DNA from 4 places in the Proteus sp. CA142267 genome. Region 1 is predicted to be linked to each of the others. Evidence: predicted binding sites of a transcription regulator. Region 1 holds the regulator's gene; each other region holds the start of a gene.
What was found. Region 1 encodes CRP, which controls carbon source genes, mostly activating them, when cyclic AMP is high. Its sites were predicted from a motif close to ATGTGANNNNNNTCACAT; they were not measured.

Region 2: the regulator CRP is predicted to act here: its motif matches at 2,728-2,745, upstream of ompW (outer membrane protein OmpW).
Region 3: the regulator CRP is predicted to act here: its motif matches at 2,316-2,333, upstream of C0T34_RS10985 (NupC/NupG family nucleoside CNT transporter).
Region 4: the regulator CRP is predicted to act here: its motif matches at 2,563-2,580, upstream of glpT (glycerol-3-phosphate transporter).

The regions. Positions count from the first base shown of each region.
Region 1 covers NZ_QPMG01000009.1:159,973-164,442, reverse strand. The annotation lists gene C0T34_RS14735 (hydrolase) at 1-443, shown strand, start outside; gene C0T34_RS14730 (YheU family protein) at 440-661, shown strand; gene C0T34_RS14725 (phosphoribulokinase) at 727-1,596, shown strand; gene C0T34_RS14720 (OsmC family protein) at 1,686-2,093, opposite strand; gene crp (cAMP-activated global transcriptional regulator CRP) at 2,407-3,039, shown strand; gene C0T34_RS14710 (aspartate aminotransferase family protein) at 3,134-4,348, opposite strand; gene C0T34_RS14705 (aminodeoxychorismate synthase component II) at 4,466-4,470, opposite strand, start outside.
Region 2 covers NZ_QPMG01000004.1:35,414-39,883, reverse strand. The annotation lists gene C0T34_RS08800 (SulP family inorganic anion transporter) at 1-1,567, shown strand, start outside; gene C0T34_RS08795 (YciC family protein) at 1,688-2,461, opposite strand; gene ompW (outer membrane protein OmpW) at 2,895-3,542, shown strand; gene C0T34_RS08785 (BON domain-containing protein) at 4,219-4,470, opposite strand, start outside.
Region 3 covers NZ_QPMG01000005.1:210,949-215,418, reverse strand. The annotation lists gene C0T34_RS11000 (BON domain-containing protein) at 1-170, shown strand, start outside; gene C0T34_RS10995 (DUF6363 domain-containing protein) at 300-1,364, shown strand; gene C0T34_RS10990 (TatD family hydrolase) at 1,357-2,139, shown strand; gene C0T34_RS10985 (NupC/NupG family nucleoside CNT transporter) at 2,493-3,794, shown strand; gene deoC (deoxyribose-phosphate aldolase) at 4,315-4,470, shown strand, end outside.
Region 4 covers NZ_QPMG01000003.1:226,594-231,063, reverse strand. The annotation lists gene glpQ (glycerophosphodiester phosphodiesterase) at 1-897, opposite strand, end outside; gene glpT (glycerol-3-phosphate transporter) at 1,033-2,385, opposite strand; gene glpA (anaerobic glycerol-3-phosphate dehydrogenase subunit A) at 2,766-4,424, shown strand; gene glpB (glycerol-3-phosphate dehydrogenase subunit GlpB) at 4,414-4,470, shown strand, end outside.

The DNA of each region.
Region 1 (4,470 bases):
ATGGCTTTTCCCGTTTTTACCAATGGTATCTGTTAAAAGAGCTCAAAAGTAACGCAACACGAAAACTTATTCGCTATCCAGAATCCTTACCGATTAGCTTATTGACGATAAAATCCATCAAAAAACTACGTCAATTTGACGATCTTATTACGTCTAAAATTCACGGATTTAAAGATGCATTAGATTATTATCGCCAATGCAGTGCGTTGCCTTTATTAAATAAAATAAAGAAAACGACACTTATCATTCATGCTAAAGACGATCCATTTATGTCTGCGGATGTTATTCCTGATGTCAAAACGCTACCCAATAACATTGAGTATCAACTTACAGAATTTGGTGGGCATGTGGGATTTGTTGGTGGAAAGCTCTCTAAACCGGTGATGTGGCTAGAAAACCGCATTCCTGATTGGTTGGCGACCTATTTGGAGAAAGCAAAATGATAATACCTTGGAGCGAGCTTTCAACTGAAACACTAGACAATCTCATTGAAAGTTTCGTTTTACGAGAAGGTACTGATTATGGTATCCAAGAGAAAACGCTTGAACAAAAAGTCGCCGACGTAAAAAAACAACTTAAATCCGGCGAGGCCGTGTTGGTTTGGTCTGAACTTCATGAGAGCGTCAATATTATGCCTGCATCGCAATTTCGCTCTGATTAGTTATTCAAAGTCAGCGATGTATCGCCATCAATAAGGGCCAACCTTATTTAGCAAAAGGATAACCTATGTCAATTAAGCATCCTATCATTGCAGTGACTGGTTCAAGTGGTGCAGGAACTACCACAACAAGCCAAGCTTTTCGTAAAATATTCCAACAACTCAATGCAAATGCTGCATTAATTGATGGAGATAGTTTTCATCGCTATACCCGTCCTGAAATGGATATGGCGATAAGAAAAGCCAGAGAACAAGGTAGACATATCAGTTATTTTGGCCCTGAAGCAAATGATTTTAGCTTACTGAGTAAGACCTTAAGTCAATATAGCGATACAGGACAAGGGCAATCTCGCAAATATCTACACTCTTATGATGAAGCAACCCCTTACAACCAATTACCAGGAACATTTACTCCTTGGGAGCCATTAGCTAGTAATACTGATGTTCTCTTTTATGAAGGATTGCACGGCGGCGTTGTTACCAACGAACATGATGTCGCTCAACATGTTGATTTATTGGTCGGTGTTGTTCCTATCGTCAACCTAGAGTGGATACAAAAGCTTATCCGAGACACGACAGAAAGGGGGCACTCACAAGAGGCGGTAAGAGATTCAGTTGTACGCTCAATGGATGATTATATTAGCTACATTATTCCTCAATTTTCACGCACTCACATTAACTTCCAACGCGTTCCGACCGTTGATACTTCGAACCCTTTTTCTGCCAAAGCAATTCCCACTCTTGATGAAAGCTTTATTGTTATTCGTTTTCGTGGCTTAACTGATATTGATTTTCCCTATTTACTTGCGATGTTACATGGCTCGTTTATGTCAACAATAAACACTATTGTTGTACCGGGCGGGAAATTGGGATTAGCGATGGAATTAATTATGGCACCATTAGTCAAAAAATTATTAAATGGCGAAAAGATAAGTTAACCAAAATAAAATTTGTCTCTATAAAAATAATATCCCTTAATTAATGGGATATTATTTTTCAAATTAAACTTTATTTTAAAATATCAAAATTAGTCAATATCTTTTATTTCAAATGAATGCGTAATATTGGCTGCTTTTCCTAACATTAAAGAAACAGAACAATATTTTTCTGCGGATAATTGAACTGCTCGTTCTACAATTTTATCCGTTAATTCTTTACCTGAAACAATAAAATGTAAATTGATATCAGTAAATAAACGAGGGGCTTCTTCGCGTCGCTCTGATGTTAATTTCACTTCACAATCAGTCACTTGGTGACGACCTTTACGTAAAATGCTTACGACATCAATAGCGCTACATCCACCCGCAGCAATTAATACCATTTCCATTGGGCTTGGGGCTTTATCACCCGAATTCCCATCCATCATAATTTGATGGCCTGATGAAGATTCACCGACAAAAGATAAATCTTCAACCCACTTAACTCGTGCTTCCATTTATTTTCCCCCTAAAGATGACAGAAACTAAAAGAGTACATTCTCATAATTCAACTAGCAATTAGCAAATAGGTTTATTATGCTGACTGCGTAAAACGAGACTTAATGCACTAATTGTGTTAAAAACAATATCTGCTTGATGATAGTGGTTAAGATCAATGCATTATTTTCTCATTTATTATAATCTACTCCATATTAACTTACCGTGTTCTCAGGAAGTTAATAGGTAAAGATAGGATTTTTAAGCACGCTGTCTCAAAAGGGAACCTATCCGTTTTGAAAGGCTGCATTTAACGTACAGAGGATAACGCGAATGGTTCTCGGCAAGCCGCAAACAGACCCGACTCTTGAATGGTTTTTGTCACACTGCCATATTCACAAATATCCATCCAAGAGCACGCTGATCCACCAAGGTGAGAAAGCGGAAACACTTTATTATATTGTTAAAGGTTCCGTGGCTGTTCTTATTAAAGATGAAGAAGGAAAAGAAATGATCCTCTCCTACCTAAATCAGGGGGATTTCATCGGTGAACTTGGATTATTTGAAGAAGATCAAGAACGTAGTGCATGGGTTCGAGCAAAAACAGCCTGTGAAGTAGCAGAAATTTCCTATAAAAAATTCCGCCAATTAATTCAGGTTAACCCTGATATTCTGATGCGCCTTTCTGCTCAAATGGCGAACAGATTACAAACAACATCAGAAAAAGTAGGTAACCTTGCTTTCCTTGATGTAACAGGCCGTATTGCACAAACCTTATTAAACTTAGCAAAACAACCCGATGCAATGACGCATCCTGATGGCATGCAAATTAAAATTACACGTCAGGAAATTGGTCAAATCGTTGGTTGTTCACGCGAAACTGTAGGCCGTATTCTGAAAATGCTGGAAGATCAAAACTTGATCTCCGCACACGGTAAAACTATCGTCGTTTACGGGACTCGCTAAGTTTTCCCGCTCGAAACAAACAATAGCCCATAACAGGGCTATTGATATACTTTTTGTTAAACCCCATCCTCGTTGATGGGGTTTTCAGTTGATACTATCCTTTTACAAATTCTGCAATAGCCGCTTTCAATGCCACCATTCCTTCTTGCAGTTCTTCTTGAGTAATAATTAACGACGGTGTAAAACGCATCACATCAGCCCCTGCGTTTAACATCATTAAGCCATGTTTAGCAGCAAGACCGAGTAACTCTTTGGCTTTACCTTCATATTGTGGCGCTAATTGCGCTCCTATCAACAAACCTTGTCCACGGATTTGCGAAAAGACCTGGTACGTTTGATTGATTGCCGCCAGTTCATCCACAATCCATTGATAGCGCTTTTCTACACCCTCAAGTACCTCTGGTGTATTAATTAAATCAAATGCGACATTACCCACTGCACAAGCTAATGGATTGCCACCATAGGTTGTACCATGCGTTCCAACACCCATTGCGGAAGCTATCTCATATGTTGTTAACATCGCACTGAGTGGAAAACCGCTTCCCAGCGCTTTGGCGGTTGTAATAATGTCTGGTGTCACATCATAGTTCATATAGGCAAACAGTTTACCTGTACGCCCCATACCTGTTTGTACTTCATCAAGAACAAGCAGAGCTTGATGCTTATCACACAACCGACGTAGCCCTCTCATAAACTCAGGTGTTGCCGCTGTTACGCCACCTTCACCTTGAACTGGCTCTAAAACAACGGCACAAGTGTGGTCATCCATAACCGCTTTAACAGCATCTAAATCATTAAACGGTACATGCACGATATCGGCAGGCTTAGGACCAAAACCATCCGCATATTTAGGTTGTCCACCAACCGATACTGTAAACAGCGTTCTGCCATGAAATGCATTGTGAAAGGCAATAATTTTAGTTTTATAAGGGCTATGGCGAGTAATGGCATAATGGCGAGCCAATTTAAATGCGGCTTCATTTGCTTCTGCACCCGAATTGGCAAAAAAGACACGTTCTGCAAATGTGTTATCTATTAATTTTTGTGCTAAACGTAATGCAGGTTCATTCGTAAAAATATTACTGACGTGCCAAAGTTGCTCACTTTGTTCTTTCAAGGCTTGATTTAGAGCTGGATGAGCATGCCCTAGTGCTAAAACCGCAATACCACCAGCAAAATCGATATACGATTTTCCTTGCTGATCCCAAACACGGCTACCCATCCCTTTGACAGGAATAAATTCTGCGGGTGAATAAATTGGCAACATTACTTGATCGTATGTTGCCCTATTGATGCTTTGATTTGTCATTACCCCACCTGATCGTTACCCATATTCAATATGAAAATATAATCACTAAATATGAATAAAAAATCAAATGTGGTTTTGTATAAAAAGACGTTATTTCGCTATTTAAATGCTATCCATTTAAT
Region 2 (4,470 bases), on a different contig from region 1:
CGCCGTTATTGCTGCGGTCGTTATTCCATTATCTGCTGGTGATGAAAATACACGATGGCAACTTGCAATTATCATGACAGCAATGACGGGTTTTTGGTGTATTTTAGCCAGCCACTTTCGATTGGGGGCTTTTACTGATTTTCTGTCTCGTCCGATCCTTCAAGGGCTATTAAATGGTGTTGCGATCACCATTATGGTGGGACAAATTAGTAAAGTATTTGGTTTTGACACTTCCCCAGATCATTTAATCGAAAAACTAATTGAAGTCCCATTTCGATTAATGGATGCACATTTACCCACGGTATTGATGTCTGGGATAACACTCGCCTTATTATTGGGTATTCGCTATTTTCGTAGCCGATGGCCGGCACCATTAATTGCTATGGTTGTGATGACTTACCTTAGCTGGCAATTTGATTTAGCCAGCTATGGTATTGCTATTGTGAATAAAGAAGCGGGAAATGTTGATCTCTTTCTACCCGTTGTATCTATGAGTGGATTTCATCCTGGTGTATTACGAGAATTATTGGTTCCATCCATAAACTTGGCTGTCATTAGCTTTGTGAGTTTTATGATGACAGCCCGCAGTTTTGCTAGCAAAAATGGTTATGATGTTGATGCGGACCAAGAATTAAAAGCATTAGGTATCGCTAATATTGCGGCAGCGCTTTCTCAAGGATTTGCTGTAAGTGCAGCAAGTAGCCGTACTGCAGTCAATGATTCTGTTGGTGGTAAAACACAATTAGTTTCTATTATCGCAGCACTGGTAATTCTGCTAGTGCTATTATTTATGACTGATTTTCTCGCTTATATTCCATTATCTTCGCTAGGAATTGTGTTGATCGTCTCTTCATGGTCATTGTTGAGTATTCGTCATATTTGGTCTTATCGCAAACGTAATAAACAAGCATTCACATTGGCATCATTTACATTATTAGCAGTGTTATTGGCAGGACTAATTAACGGTATCGGCTTTGCGGTTTTATTAGGTTTGTTGCAGTTTTTACGTATTGTTTTTCGTCCGAGCGATCAATTGTTGGGTGTTGATGAACAGGGTATGGTTCACTCAATGAATAAGGATAATGGTATTGAACCTATCGATGGCTTGATGATGTATCGTTTTAATTCACCACTGACTTATTTTAATGTGGGTTATTTTAAAAAACGAGTGCTTCAACTTGTTGATAGCGCGCCTCAACGACCAGCATGGTTAGCCGTAGATGCGGCTGTAAGCTTTACCTATGACGATGTCAGCGTGTTTGCTGCTATTGATGAACTAATACGGGAATTGCGAATAAAAGGTGTGAAATTGGTTTTAGCAGGACGCAGAACCGAACTAAATCGCTGGATTGAACGTAACAGAATTTCACTAAATGAAGATGACTTAATTATCGCCCCTGATCTCTATTTTGTGATCCGGCTTTATCAAAGCCGACAGCAGATCAAAGAAAAACAGAAAGAAGCAAGAAAAGAGGCTCTAAAGCAAGAAGCTGAAAGCCAAGAAACAGAGAATAACGAAAATGCGATATTAGAAGTACCAATAGAGAGCCATACATCAACGCCTTAAGTATTTTGGTTAAGTTTTACGAGTAGTGATGAATAAAAAGCAAAATCCCGTGATAAGTCGTTAGCTTATACACGGGATTTTTTATCGGTAAATTTTGTGGATAGCTATGTCTTGAATAGATTAGCGCGTTTGTTGCGTTATGTATTTGTTCTCAACCAACATAAATAAACGAAATAGGTAAATAATCATCCACGCTGAAGCCATATTTTTCAGAAAATAGAATAAGAAGTTATGGATAAGATCAGGCAGTTGAATTGTAAGATTACTCACAAAACCAATACCAAACTGCAATAAGATCCAAATACCTAAAGCAGGAATAAGTGAGCCAGACTCACTAAACCCAATCTTCCAACCTAAACGTATTGCACTTCCCATATTTTGTTGGCGCACTAAGACAACGGGCGCTAATGCAAAACCGATTAGCAAAATGATGCCAGGAATAATCATCACCATAAAACCTGCGCTAATCAAAATAGAGCACAGAACAATCAGTAAAAACATTTTTGGTAAGCGAGGTAAACATGCGTTAAATGTTTGACCAAGGGTGACGTTGTGACCTGCAGAGATTGCCATAGCAAACATCAATAAGGTTAGCACCAAGATGCTCTGCTGTAGTGTTTCAAATGCATACAGTGATAACACTTTTTTGGCGATACCCACGACACTGTTTGACATTGCTTCTAATTCAGCAGGAGAAGTAGAAGAAAGCTGTGTATTTTTAAAATTAGCCACAAACTCAATCATCAATTGATATTCTTGAGGATTAGGGCCAATTAAGACATGAACTATCGCTAACACAACAGCAAGGATAGCGGAAAGGGTAACAATACTACGTCGTTCATTCTTATAAAAATTCAGACTGTCTCGGTAGATTGTGCGTGCCGTGGTAGGCATGAAACTGCTCCTATAAAAATAGACTGTGTCAATGCGCGCTATTGTACCTTCTACAACAGCAAAAAGGGATATTTTCTCTTACTTCTCTTATTTGGTTTTTTTCTTGATGTTAATAATCAGAATATGCACAGAATTTAAAATAAAACAAACATAATATTAACATAAGAATAACTTTATTTTTAAATTAATCTTTTTAGGATATTTTTTATTCAAAAAGTATTACTAAGAATAAATTTAATTATAAGAAAAAATTGTATTAATAGGTAATTTGATGTGGATCAATTATAAATAATAGCATTGATAAATAATAAAAAGAGAAATAACACTTTCTGCAAAAATAATTCCAAAGTTGTGATCGGTATTAGATCATAATTATCAATAAATGGTTATATTTTTAGCGGAGATTTTACTTATTACAGGAATGGGTTAAATAATGAAAAAACTTTCTGCGCTTATTTTAGCGGCTGCAACTCTTGCGCCTTCTATTTCTTTCGCTCACCAAGCCGGTGATTTTTTATTCCGTGCTGGTACTGCAACTGTTCGTCCAAATGCAGGCTCTGATGCAATATTAGGTGGCGACCATTTTGAAGTAAATAATAATACTCAATTAGGTTTAACTTTTGGGTATATGATTACTGATAATATTGGTGTTGAGTTATTAGCAGCTACTCCTTTTGAACATAAAGTATCATTAACTGGTGTTGGCGAAATTGCAAAAGTTAAACATTTACCACCAACATTAATGGCGCAATACTACTTCGGTAATGGTGAAGACAAACTACGCCCTTATTTAGGTGCAGGTCTTAACTTTACCACGTTCTTTGATGAGAAATTCAATAATAACCCAGCTGTTGATGGTTTAGGTTTAAATGGACTTGATCTTAAGGATTCATGGGGCTTTGCAGCACAAGCAGGTTTAGATTATAACCTCGATAAAAACTGGATGCTGAATGCTTCTGTTTGGTGGATGAACATCGAAACAAAAGCAAGATTCAACAGTGAAGTTGCTAATAAAGACTTTGACGTTAAAACACGTTTAGACCCATTTGTCTTTATGTTTGGTGTGGGTTACCGTTTCTAATTATTCTTTCTTTAAAAGAATATCTCTTAATGAAAAGCGAAGATTATCTTCGCTTTTTTTGTTTTTTTAAATTCGAATAAAGCCTTTCATTTTTAGATAATATAAAGTCTCTAGTTTATTGTTGAATACACTACTTATGGGTAATTAAAAATAACGATAAATAAAAAAAGATGCATTTTAAATAAAATATTTAATATTAAAATAATAAGAAAGATGTATTTTATATATATCTTTTATTTACACCATCTTAATAAGATAAGAAAGAGTATTTTTATTTATTAAAAACTAACGAGCTTTTAATAAAGAAAAGAGAGTATTAAATAGATGTATTTAAAATGCACCTTTAATTTGATTTTAGCAAAAGTACTTTATCTATCAAGAGATAGAAAGAAGTAAAAGAAGAATAAAAGAGGTTTAAGATAGGGCATATTTATAAAAACATGAAGATCAAATTTCAATCAGTAAATGATTAATTATTCTTTTGCATTGCTCTTTTTATGAACGATTATTAATGCTAGGTAAAAATAACCTTTTTTTAATCCATTGGCGTTTTTTATAAAAATTGATCTGCTTTATAATAAAAGCAAATGCTAAAAATGAAATACTTGGCAAAAAAAGACCACCGAAAAGGTGGTCTAAAAAGTAAGGCTAAAGGAAGACTAGAATAAAGAGGGGATCAGCGAATAACCATTGAGTTGATAACGCCTTTTACACCTGTAACTTTGCGTGTCGTTTCAATGGCACGATTAGCATCCGCTTGCGAAGAGACGAAACCACTTAGTTGAACTTTACCCTTAAATGTCTCGACGCTAATTTGTGTTGAATTAAGATTTTTTTCACCGATTAGTGCAGTCTTAACTTTAGTGGTGATCACGGAGTCATCAAAATAACCCCCTGTACCTTCTGATGTTGCAGTAGGTGAACATGC
Region 3 (4,470 bases), on a different contig from region 1:
TACCAATGCAAGATATTGATAGTGATAATATTTCTATTCGCACTGAGTTTGGACATGTTTTTCTTTCAGGTTTTGTTGATAGTAAAGCGCAAGAAGAAAAAATCTTACAAATTATTGAAAAAATTGAAGGTGTTAAAAGCGTAGATTCAGATGTAAATATCAAATCATAAAGATGATTTTCTTTTATATTCGTCATATTTTAAGAAGATATTGTCTGATTTATTTGTATGAATACGTAAAAATAATGACGTCAAAAAAATGTGCGGGTATCCTTTGATAAGTTGTATAAAGGAGACATTATGGGGAAGTATATACCTGTCACATTAAATAATATTACTGCACTCGAATTTCAATCCTCACTACCACAAGGCAAAGTCGCTTTAGTTTGTGAAGGCGGAGGTCAACGTGGGATCTTTACTGCGGGTGTCCTTGATGAATTTATGCGATCACAATTTGATCCCTTTGATATTTTACTTGGGGTGTCTGCGGGGGCGCAAAATTTATCTGCTTTTGCCTGTGGTCAGCGTGGATATGCACGTAAAATTATTAATCGTTATACAACTAATAATCAATTTTTTAATCCCCTTCGCTTTGTCCGCGGTGGTAATTTACTGGATCTTGATTGGTATATAGACACAACAGCCAAAGAAATGCCGCTTGATATGCCAACAGCGCTACGTCGTTTTGATACGGGGCGTGAATTTTATATGGTGGCAAGTCGTTCTGATAATTTTCAGGCAAATTATTTTCAACCCGATGAACCGACTTGGCTTGAGATAATCAAAGCATCCAGTGCTATTCCTGCTTTTTATCGTAATGGTGTCTTATTTCATGATGTTGTTTATCATGATGGTGGGATTAGCGATGCTATTCCTGTGAGAGAAGCTTATCGACGTGGCGGCCGTACTATCGTCGTCGTTCGTACTGTTCCTTCTGAATATCAATACACAACAGAATGGGTTGAGCGCATGGGAAAATGGTTTGAAAATAGCCGTTTACAGCGCTTTATGGAGATGGCACAAGTGCATATCGAAACCTATACCGAGACAATTAAATTTATCCAATCTCCCCCAGAAGATGTTGTGGTTATTGAAATATATCCACCAACGACATTGCAATCTAGCGCGTTAGGAAGTCGTTTAAGTGCACTAAATCATGATTATCATGTGGGCAGACGTTGTGGGCGCTATTTTCTGGCAACAATTGGTCAGCACTTTTCTAAGAAAAAATTCAAGCAGCATGATAAAAAAGTCTTTAGTTTGTTTGAACAAGAAGCGAAGGCTGATAAAGCAGAGAATACTTCTATTATTCAACAAGGAACTCGCAGCGTACATCCTGACGCGAGGCAGATTCAGAATGAATAAATTTATTGATACTCACTGCCATTTTGATTTCCCAGTTTTTTATGATGATATTGCCAACAGCTTATCGTTAGCGCATCAAGCTCGTGTTGAAAAAATAATTATTCCTGCCGTTGCCCGTTGGAATTTTGATGTTGTTGCTGAGCTCGCTAATCATCACCATCAACTATATTGTGCTTTAGGATTACACCCTTTATATATTGAAGAGCATGCTGAACAGCACTTATTGGCGTTAGAACAGAAATTAAAAACAGTTTCTCGTTGTGTTGCCATTGGAGAAATTGGGCTTGATGATTATATGGAAAACCCTCAGCCAGAGAAGCAAGAGGCGTTTTTAATTGCACAGCTTAAGTTAGCAATTAAATTTGATTTGCCCGTGATCCTGCATTCGCGTAAAACCCACGATAAGCTAAGTGCACTTTTACGCCGTTATGATGTGCCTCGCAAAGGGGTGATTCATGGTTTTGCCGGAAGTCTGCAACAGGCAGAAAAGTTTATTCAGCTAGGCTATTTTATTGGTGTTGGTGGAACCATTACTTATGAGCGAGCACAAAAAACTCGCCGTGCAATTGCCTCGTTACCGCTAGAATATCTGTTATTAGAAACAGATGCTCCTGATATGCCTGTAAGTGGTTTTCAAGGTGAACCTAATCGCCCAGAACGTATTCAGAACGTTTTTTCCCAACTCTGTGAGCTGCGTCAAGGATCACCGGAGGTGATCGCAGAGCAACTCTATCTCAATAGCCTACAATTATTTGGGCTCAACAATATTACCTAGTGCTTGAATGAAAATGCGGTTTATCTAAAGGTTAAAAACTCCCCTTATTTTAATCTTATTAATATGAATAGGGCGTTTGTTTATTCCCTCGATTTAAGATTGAAAATACGGTTTGTTAATCCCAAGAGTATTTTTTCTAATTAGCCTGTTCAACAAATGCGTTTTCTTTCTTATTTGTGTGATCAACCTCTCATTTGTGACTTTTGTGTTACTTTTTTCAGACTCTATTTGTGATGGATATTGAGGGTTCTTTTCTTAGACTAGGTATAATTATCTGGCAAAAAGAGTCAATAAGCTCTGGCAAGGGCATTATTGATAATCCATTAAATTTTTATGTGAACAGGGATCCTTCAATGCAACTCATTATGAGCTTGGTCGGAATGGCAACATTAATATTGATAGCTATTCTGTTTTCCAGCAATCGACGTGCAATTAGACTACGTACAGTTGGTGGCGCATTCCTTATTCAGATTGGCTTAGGTGCCTTTGTTCTTTATTCCGACGGTGGTCGCGAGGTGCTTCTTGCGATTTCTGATGGTGTAAAGAATGTTATTGATTACGGCAATAATGGGATGAGCTTTCTATTCGCAGGCTTAGTATCCGATAAAATGTTCGAGTTGTTTGGTGGTGGCGGTTTCGTATTCGCCCTACGCGTACTGCCTGTTATCGTGTTTTTCTCTTCACTCATTGCAGTGCTGTATTACCTCGGCATTATGCAAATAGTTATTAAAATTCTCGGTGGTGGCTTACAAAAAGTACTTGGTACATCACGAACAGAATCTATGTCTGCAACTGCAAATATTTTCGTTGGACAAACCGAAGCTCCGCTTGTTGTTCGCCCTTATATCGCAAGAATGACAACTTCAGAGCTCTTTGCGGTTATGTGTGGTGGTTTAGCCTCTGTTGCGGGTTCAGTACTTGCTGGATACGCGAGTATGGGCGTACCGTTGGAGTATCTGATCACAGCATCCTTTATGGCGGCTCCTGGTGGTTTACTCTTTGCTAAATTGCTGATCCCTGAAACAGAAACACCAGATGATCAAAAAGATGCATTTGATAAAATGGCGGATGACGAAAAACCTGCCAATATTATCGATGCTGCTGCTGCGGGTGCCTCTTCAGGTTTACAGCTTGCTCTTAACGTCGGTGCTATGTTACTTGCCTTCGTTGCATTAATTGCATTAGTTAATGGTATTCTCGGTGGCATTGGTGGCTGGTTTGGTTATGAGAATTTCTCATTAGAACTAGTGCTAGGCTGGGTGTTTGCACCTATTGCCTTCCTGATTGGTGTACCTTGGAGTGAAGCAACCATTGCAGGCTCATTTATTGGACAAAAAATTGTTATCAATGAGTTCTATGCTTACTCTGAATTTAGTAAATACCTAAAAGAAGATGCATTAGTTGCAGGTTCTGGATTAGTGGTGTTATCTGCTCAAACGAAGGTTATTATCTCCTTTGCATTATGTGGTTTTGCTAACCTCTCTTCTGTTGCTGTGCTGCTAGGTGGTTTAGGTGGAATGGCGCCAAACCGTCGTAAAGATGTGGCTCGTTTAGGAATGAAAGCCGTGTTAGCTGGTACACTCTCTAACTTAATGAGTGCAACGATTGCAGGATTCTTCTTTGCATTAACGGCAATGGCAGTTGTTGCTGCTTAATTGATTTTTATTGTGAAGAGCAGATGGGTTTTGCCTATCTGCTCTTTTATGTTTGTTTTCTGTTGTAATGTTAACTACTTTTATTGTGTGAGACATTTCGCAATTTGTATTGAGTCGGGTCAATAGCAATATCATTTGATATTGCTCACGCTTTTTTTGCGTTATAAAGACGACTTAAAGGCGCTATTCGAGTAACATTAAACCAGAAAATGACCTAATTGTGATACCTATCACATTTTTATGTTATTGTTTGCAAGTTGCATTTAATTAGTGTGACGTAAAGCACATCTAATTGTTCCTTAGCGTGTTCAAATAAGATGTGCTGAAACTTCATGGAATGGCGAAGGCTCAATGACGGGTCGCCGAAGTGAGCATAGCGCGGTGAGAGGGAGCTCAGCTGTCGTTGTAGTGCAAGTTACAACAACATCTTCAAGGAACCAAGTCCGCTCGCCAACAAATTTAATCGCTAACCTTAAGCGTACGCCCAAAAAGGGCTTGAGAAACATCGTTGGAGAGTTTTATGACAGATTTAACCGCTGCAGCGCGCCTTGCGCTGTCTTTGATGGATTTAACTACATTAAATGATGATGACACTGATGCAAAAGTGACTGCATTATGTCATCAGGCTAAAAGCCCAGAAGGCAATACAGCCGCTATTTGTATCTACCCACGTTTT
Region 4 (4,470 bases), on a different contig from region 1:
TGCCATACCCGTTAAGGTGATTTTTTCTGGCGTTGAATCTGCTTCAACTAACATATGATAATCAGGGCCAATAGCATCAGCATAAGTTGAAATTTCTTTCATTGCACCCGGCTTAAACATCCACTCATAGCTGTAGTTTGTCCATGTACCGTCAGGCTGTTTTTCATACGTCTCATTCCAGTCGGTATAAGCAATTAGCTGAACAAGTTTTAGATCCATGCCCATTTTTGGCATCAATTCTGTTTTGATGCGTTTTAGGTCGTTAGCATCGAATGATTGTAGATAAACATTGTCGGTTTTTTTCGTATAACCGTACTGTTTAAGCACTTCCAGTACTTTAGTGGTAATGTCTTTACCTTCTTGTTCATGGAACCAAGGTGCTTTGATTTCAGGATAAATACCAATATCTTGACCTGTTGATTTGTTTAGACCTTGGATAAATTCAATTTCTTCTTGGAAAGTATGTACACGGAAATCCGATTTACCCATAGGGAAACGGTTTGGATAACTTTGGACTTTTTTACCATCAACAATGTCAAAACCTTCGGTAAATTTCAGTCCCTTAATTTCTTCAAGGGTAAAGTCGATAGCATAGTAACGGCCATCTTTTCTTGCTCTATCAGGATAACGATCAGCCACATCTGTTACACGATCAAGATAGTGGTCATGTAAAACAACTAATTCGTTGTCTTTGGTCATCACCAAGTCTTGCTCTAGATAATCTGCACCTTGGGCATAAGCTAATGCTTTGGCAGGAAGCGTATGTTCAGGCAAATAACCACTTGCACCACGGTGAGCGATAACGACCTTATCACTTGCCGCTTGTGCGATTGCACTTAAGGATAGAGTTAAAAGAACGCCTGCAACTAACGGTTTTATTCTAAAAGATGTACTCATAAAGCTGCTCCATTTTAATTCTACATACAATAAAGTTATGTACAGTTGGCAATAAAAAAGCCACATCAAAACAGTTGATGTGGCTTGGTTTTTAGAGATGAGATTTAACTAATTTCATAAATAATCAGTTAGTGATTATTCGTATTTCTGAAGCATTTCACGTTTGTGTTTGGTTTCGGTAACCATCACGATAAGTAATAACACAACAGACAGTGCACTACCGCCGATCATGACCATAAAGCCGCCATCCCAGCCGAAGTAGTCAACTGTGTAACCTACGATAGCACTCGCCGCAACAGAACCACCTAAGTAACCGAATAAACCGGTAAAGCCTGCTGCTGTACCTGCTGCTTTTTTCGGTGCAAGCTCAAGAGCATGCAGACCGATCAACATAACAGGGCCGTAGATTAAGAAACCAATGATTAACATACACGCCATATCAACATTCGGGTTACCCGCTGGGTTCATCCAGAATATGATAGTTGCGATAGTGACTAAGGTCATGAAGAACACGCCAGTTGCACCACGGTTACCTTTGAACACTTTATCTGACATCCAACCACACAGCAGTGTGCCCGGAATACCTGCGTATTCGTATAAGAAGTAAGCCCATGAGGATTTATCCATTGCGAAGTGTTTTACTTCACGTAGATAAGTTGGTGACCAGTCCAGCACGCCATAGCGTAGTAAGTAAACGAACACGTTCGCAATTGCAATCATCCACAGAAGTTTGTTAGGGAACACATACTTCATAAAGATTTCTTTTGCTGTCAGTTCTTGTTCGTCAGTTTCTTTATAATCAGGTGGATAATCGTTTTTGTACTCTTCAATTGAAGGTAAACCACAAGATTGAGGGGTATCACGCATTAATGCGAATGCAATCATTGCAACTAAGATTGCTGCAAATGCAGGCATATATAACGCTGCTTTCCAGTCGTTAAACCATGCCATACCTAATAAGAACAGTAATGGAGGTAAACCACCGCCGACGTTATGCGCACAGTTCCAGATGGAAACGATACCGCCGCGTTCTTTCTGTGACCACCAGTGAACCATGGTACGTCCACAAGGAGGCCAACCCATACCTTGGAACCAACCACAAAGGAACAACAGAACGAACATAATCATAATGCTCGAAGTTGCCCATGGCACAAAGCCCATAACTAGCATCACTAAAGACGCTAAAATAAGACCTGCAGGTAAGAAATAACGTGGGTTAGCGCGGTCAGAGAACGATCCCATAATAAACTTAGAGAAACCATAAGCAATAGAGATCCCTGATAACGCAAAACCTAGATCCCCTTTTGAGAATCCCTCTTCTACAAGATAAGGCATTGCTAACGCAAAGTTTTTTCTTACTAAATAATAAGCAGCGTAACCGAAGAAAATCCCCATAAAGATCTGCCAACGTAGACGACGATAGACGGGATCTATCTGCTCTTTTGGCAAACGCGCTTTATGTGGCGCAGGTCTAAACAGACTTAACATATTAGCCTCCGATGGCTTTTATTTTAATATGTTGATATTAAATAATGACAAAACGAACAGTGAAGTTATCAAAAAATTTTCTTTAACGAACTTAATAGTAAACTTATACAATCAAATTTACTGTGAGGTATTACTCAGTTGTCGAATAATTTTTCAAGATGTGCAATTTTGAGTGATATGTTAACTTTATCAAATACTTTTTGTTAAATAATTTGTGATTGGTGTCACATATGTGGTTTTAATCTTTCACTCGTGAGCGTTTCTCTTTCGTTTTTGCTCATTATCAAACATTAACCACATTTTTTGTGTATCTTATACACTATAATTAACGCTAAAGAATAAATAAGCGTTTGCTGAATGTAATGTGAGAGGGCATCTCTATGATGAGCGGTTCACCAGTGACAGAAACTGATGTCATTATTATTGGTGGGGGAGCAACTGGTGCGGGCATGGCAAGAGACTGTGCACGCCGTGGATTACGTTGCGTCCTGCTAGAAAGACATGATATTGCAACCGGTGCAACCGGTCGAAATCATGGATTGTTACACAGTGGTGCGCGTTATGCAGTAACAGACCCAGAGTCAGCGCGTGAGTGTATTGAAGAAAACATGATTTTAAAACGGGTCGCTCGTCATTGTGTTGAAAAAACGGATGGCCTTTTTATTACCCTTCCAGAAGATTCTTTAGAGTTTCAACAGACCTTTATTCAATCTTGCCAAGCTGCAGGGATTGATGCTCAAGCGATTTCACCCGAAGAAGCTATTCGCTTAGAGCCTTCTGTTAACCCTAATTTAATCGGTGCGGTTAAAGTTCCTGATGGCACAGTTGATCCTTTCCGTTTAACGGCCGCAAATATGTTAGATGCCCGCGAACATGGCGCTCAAGTACTGACTTATCATGAAGTCGTTGGACTTATTCGTGAAGGTGACCGTGTTAAAGGCGTGAAAGTTTACGATCATCAAGCGAAAAAACTGTATGAAATTCGCGCGCAAATAGTGGCGAATGCTGGAGGGATTTGGGGACAAAAAATCGCTGAGTATGGCGAGTTAAAAGTTCGTATGTTCCCAGCCAAAGGTGCATTACTGATTTTAGGTCATCGTATTAACAATATGGTGATCAACCGTTGTCGTAAACCTGCGGATGCCGATATTTTAGTTCCTGGCGACACCATTTCATTGATTGGTACAACATCAACACGAGTACCTTACGATGAAATTGACAATATGTATGTCACTCCTGAAGAAGTCGATATTCTTATCCGTGAAGGTTCAATGTTAGCGCCAAAACTGGCTCAAACTCGAATTTTACGTGCTTATGCAGGTGTGCGTCCTTTAGTGGCAAGTGATGATGATCCATCTGGTCGTAATGTTAGTCGTGGTATTGTTTTACTCGACCATGCGCAACGTGATGGATTAGAAGGCTTCATTACTATTACTGGCGGTAAATTAATGACTTACCGTTTAATGGCTGAATGGGCAACAGATAAAATCTGCGAAAAATTAAATGTTTCTGCAAAATGTACCACAGCAGAAGAAGCTTTACCTGGCTCTCGTCAGTCAGCAGAGCAGGCATTACGTAGCGTTGTTTCATTACCTGCGCCAATTCGTGGTTCTGCGGTTTATCGTCATGGTGATTTAGCTAATAAATTATTGAGCAATGAGCGTAGCGATAAGAGTTTAGTTTGTGAATGTGAAGCCGTTACTGCGGGGGAAGTTCGCTATGCAGTTAACTCTTTAACAGTCAATAATTTACTTGATTTACGTCGCCGTACTCGTGTGGGTATGGGAACATGCCAAGGTGAACTTTGTGCTTGTCGTGCAGCGGGTTTATTAAACCGTTTACAAGTTACTACTCCTCACGAGTCAGAACAACAGCTTGCCCATTTCTTAAATGAGCGTTGGAAAGGTATTCGACCAATTGCTTGGGGTAATGCATTACGTGAAAGTGAATTCACCAGCTGGGTTTACCAAGGTTTATGTGGTTTAGATGCTGATATGATTGAAAAAACAGCTTCAGCGGAGGCAGATAATGAAATTTGACGTCATCATTATAGGTAGCGGACTTGCAGGTTTAACCGCAGGTATT